DNA from 2 places in the Chromobacterium subtsugae genome. Region 1 is predicted to be linked to the other one. Evidence: predicted binding sites of a transcription regulator. Region 1 holds the regulator's gene; the other holds the start of a gene.

Region 1 (2,199 bases):
CAGATCGAAAGCGGCGAAGTCGTCGGCCTGCTGGGCCCCAACGGCGCCGGCAAAACCACCAGTTTTTACATGATCGTCGGCCTGGTCGGCGCCGACGACGGCGACATCCGGCTGGACGACGCTTCCATCACCCGCTACCCGATCCACCAGCGCGCGCAGCTGGGCCTCGGCTATCTGCCGCAGGAAGCGTCGATCTTCCGCCGCATGACGGTGGAGGAAAACATCGCGTCCATCCTGGAAATCTCCGGCCGCAAGGGCAAGGAGCTGGAAAAAGAGCTGGACCTGCTGCTGGACGATCTCAACATCGCCCACCTGCGCGACAGCAACGCCTTGTCGCTGTCCGGCGGCGAGCGTCGCCGGGTGGAAATCGCCCGCGTGCTGGCCACCCGCCCGCGCTTCATCCTGCTGGACGAGCCGTTCGCCGGCGTCGATCCGATCGCGGTGATCGACATCCAGAAGATCATCTCCTTCCTGAAGGGCCGCGGCATCGGCGTGCTGATCACCGACCACAATGTCCGCGAAACGCTGCGCATCTGCGACCGCGCCTACATCATCAGCGACGGCTCGGTGCTGGCCTCCGGCGAGCCGGAAGAGCTGGTCAACAACGAAAGAGTGCGCGAGGTCTACCTCGGCGAGCATTTCCACCTGTAAGCGATGAAACAGGCCCTTCAGCTCAAGGTATCGCAACAGCTGACGCTGACGCCGCAGCTGCAGCAATCGATCAAACTGCTGCAGCTGTCCACGCTGGATCTGCAAACCGAGGTGGAACGCTTCCTGCTGGACAATCCGCTGCTGGAGCGCGGCGACGAGCCGCGCGACGCCGAAGCCGCGCCCGAAGGCCAGGACAGCCGCGAAACCGCCGCCGACGAGGCACCGGACAGCCATGACGACGGCGCCGGCGGCGAACTGCTGGAATGGGGCGCCGGCAGCCGCCAGGGCGGCGACGACGACTACGACCCCATGCTCAACGTGCCGTGCCAGGTCAGCCTGCGCGAGCACCTGCTGGCGCAACTGGGCGAAATCGCGCTGGCCGGCCGCGATCTGGCCATCGTCCGGCTGCTGATCGAAGAGCTGGACGACGACGGCTACCTGCCGCTCAGCCTGGACGAACTGGCCAGCCACCTGCCGCTGGAGCTGGAGCTGGAAAGCGACGAGCTGGCGGTGGGCCTCAAGCTGCTGCAGCAATTCGATCCCGCCGGCGTCGGCGCGCGCTCGCTGGCCGAATCGCTGCAGCTGCAACTGCAGCGGCTGGCCGCGGACGAAGCCGGCCGGGCGCTGGCGCTGGCCATCGCGCGCGAGCACCTGGCGCTGCTGGGCGGCCGCGACTACGCCAAACTGAAGAAAACACTGGGCTGCGGCGACGCCGAGCTGCGCGCCGCCCAGGCGCTGATCGCCCGCCTCAACCCCCACCCCGCCACCGGCTTCAGCCACGGCGACGTCCATTACGTGATTCCGGACATCAGCGTGCGCAAGCGGCGCGGCCGCTGGGTCGCCGAACTGAACCGCTCCGCCATGCCCAGGCTGCGGGTCAACCGCCTCTACGAGCGCATGCTGGCCGACAGCCGCGGCCAGGCGGGCGAAATGGCCGGCCGGCTGCAGGAGGCGCGCTGGCTGGTGAAGAACATCCAGCAGCGATTTGACACCATCCTGAAAGTGGCGGAAGCTATCGTTGACAGGCAACAATCGTTCTTTGAACACGGCGAAGTGGCGATGCGGCCGCTGATCCTGCGCGACATCGCGGATGAGCTGGGCCTGCACGAATCCACGGTTTCCCGCTCCACCAGCCAGAAATACCTGCTCTGCCCGCGCGGCCTGTTCGAGCTCAAGTATTTCTTCGGCAGCGCGCTGGAAACCGATAGTGGAGGCGAGTGCTCCGCCACCGCCATCAAGGCTCGCATACGCGGCATGATAGACAGCGAGGACAGCGGCAAGCCGCTGTCGGACAGCGCCATCGCCGATGCGTTAGGCAAGCAGGGAATTCAGGTTGCCAGACGCACCGTAGCCAAGTATCGTGAAGCCATGCAGATTCCGGCGGTGAATCTGCGCAAGGCTCTGTAGCAAGCCTTGGGGAATACATGCCGCCCGACAACCCGACCGGGCGGCCAACACCAGAAGGAGCTAGGGTATGAACCTCAAAGTAACCGGTCTGCACCTGGAAGTTACCCCGTCGCTGCGCGAATACATCGAAAGCAAACTGGA
Region 2 (2,199 bases), 280 kb from region 1:
TTAGGTGTCAGCTCGCCGCGTCGGCGGCGAAGGGCAGCAGCACGGTGAAGCAGGTCTGGCCTGGGCGCGATTCGAACTCTATGCTGCCGCCGTGCTGGTGGACGAAGGCCTGCGCCAGCGTCAGCCCCAGGCCGGTGCCTTCGGCGCGGCCGGTGACCAGCGGGTAGAAGATGTGGTCGCGGATGTCGTCGGGCACGCCGGGGCCGTTGTCCTCGATTTGCAATTTCAGTGCCAGCTGGTGGCGTTTGCGCGCCAGCGTGATCTGGCGGGCCACCCGGGTGCGCAGCACGATGCGGCCCTGGCCGCGCAGCGCCTGCACCGCGTTGTTGACGATGTTGAGCACCACCTGGATCAGCTGTTCCTTGTCGGCCGACAGCAGCGGCAGGCTGGTGTCGTAGTCGCGGATCACCGCCAGGCCTTGCGGATGCTGGGCCAGCGCGATGCTGCGCACCCGCTCCAGCACCTCGTGGATGTTGATCGGCGCGCGGCTGTGGCTGCGGTGCGGCGCCAGCAGCCGGTCCACCAGCGCCTGCAGGCGCAGCGCCTCTTCGGTGATGACCGCGGTGTATTCCTTCAGCTCGGGGCGGTCGGCCAGCTCGTGCTCCAACAGCTGGGCCGCGCCGCGGATGCCGCCCAGCGGGTTTTTGATTTCGTGCGCCAGGTTGCGGATCAGCTCGCGGTTGGCCTGGTGCTGCAGCAGAGAGCGCTCCTCATTGGCGATTTTCAGCTGCTGGTCCAGCGGCCGCAGTTCGATCAGCGCCAGGCTGCCGTCGGCGTCTACCGGGGTGATGGTCAGCGCCACGTGCAGCACGGCGTCGTTGTGCTGCGGCTTCAGTTCCAGGTCGTGCTCGATGTAGCTGGCGCCTTGCAGCAGCGCGGTGGTGAGCGCCTGGCGCAGCGCGGGGCAGGGCTGGAACAGCTCCAGCAGGCTGTGGCGCAGCATTTCGCGGCTGCCCAGCGCCAGCAGGTTTTCGCAGGCGGGGTTGACGAAGCGCAGCGAGGCTGCGGCGTCGCAGATGAGCACCGGGGTGTCTAGCAGTTCCAGTCCGGCAAAGCTGGGTAGGGGCATGGGGTTCCGGTTTCGGGTGGTGGGCGCGGCCGCGGCCATCTTGCCCAGCAATAAGCGGGCCAGCCCCGGAGCGGGACGGAATGGCGCGCGGACGCGGCGCGGCGGCTTAAGTTTGCACTAAACTGGTGCGTTAAGCCATCACATGCCCAGCTCGCGGCGCAGCGCCTCGACATTCTTCTGGCGGTCGGTGACCTCGTCCTGCAGTTTCTGCACCCGGTCCAGGTATTTCTGGTAGTTGCGCGCCTCGTCGCCCAGGCGGGTGGCCTTGCCGTCGGCCAGCGCCTTCTTGGCGGCATCCAGCGCCTTCGCCTCGTTGGCCAATTCCTGTTCCAGGATTTTCTTGCGGCCATTGTCGCGCTGCTTCTGGATATTGGCGTCCACGCTGGGGTAGCCGCCGGACGCGGCCGGCTTGCCGGCGGAGGCGCCGCCGCTCTTGCCGCCGGGGTAGGATGAAAGCGGATTCAGCTTGATCGGCTGCGCGCCGCGGATCGGCACATTGGTGTAGGTGACGTTGCCGTTGGCGTCCACGTACTTGTAGATGGTGGCCGCCTGGACGCCGCCGCAGGCCAGCAGCAGGAGAAGGGCTAATGTTTTCATCGTCGGAGGCTGGTTAGAGTGCGCTTCCATGATAAGCAAATCGGCGGTCTGCGTCATATATGCTTGAGGCCGGGGCGCAAAAAAACGGCAGCCGAGGCTGCCGTTTTTCCCGCATGGGCGCTTGGCGCTTACAGCGAGTAGTACATCGCGAATTCCACCGGGTGGGTGGTCATGCGGGTCAGGTTGACTTCCTGCATCTTCAGCTCGATGTAGGAGTCGATCCAATCGTTGGAGAACACGCCGCCGCGGGTCAGGAACTCGCGGTCCTTGTCCAGCGCCGCCAGGGCTTCGTCCAGGCTGGCGCATACGGTCGGGATCAGCTTGTCTTCTTCCGGCGGCAGGTCGTACAGGTTCTTGTCGGCCGCGTCGCCCGGGTGGATCTTGTTCTGGATGCCGTCGAGGCCGGCCATCAGCAGCGCGGAGAAGCACAGGTACGGGTTGGCCAGCGGATCCGGGAAGCGGGTTTCGATGCGGCGGCCTTTCGGGCTGGCCACGTGCGGGATGCGCACCGAGGCGGAGCGGTTCTTGGCCGA

Evidence for each region. Region 1 encodes sigma-54, which starts transcription at its own class of promoters, with help from an activator protein. Its sites were predicted from a motif close to CTGGCACGCTTCATGCTT; they were not measured.
Region 2: the regulator sigma-54 is predicted to act here: its motif matches at 1,115-1,132, upstream of glnL (nitrogen regulation protein NR(II)).

What each region holds. Positions count from the first base shown of each region.
Region 1 is NZ_CP142381.1:1,575,636-1,577,834, reverse strand. It holds gene lptB (LPS export ABC transporter ATP-binding protein) at 1-651, shown strand, start outside; gene U6115_RS07780 (RNA polymerase factor sigma-54) at 655-2,058, shown strand; gene hpf (ribosome hibernation-promoting factor, HPF/YfiA family) at 2,126-2,199, shown strand, end outside.
Region 2 is NZ_CP142381.1:1,300,106-1,302,304, forward strand. It holds gene glnL (nitrogen regulation protein NR(II)) at 8-1,069, opposite strand; gene U6115_RS06400 (DUF4124 domain-containing protein) at 1,208-1,666, opposite strand; gene glnA (glutamate--ammonia ligase) at 1,795-2,199, opposite strand, start outside.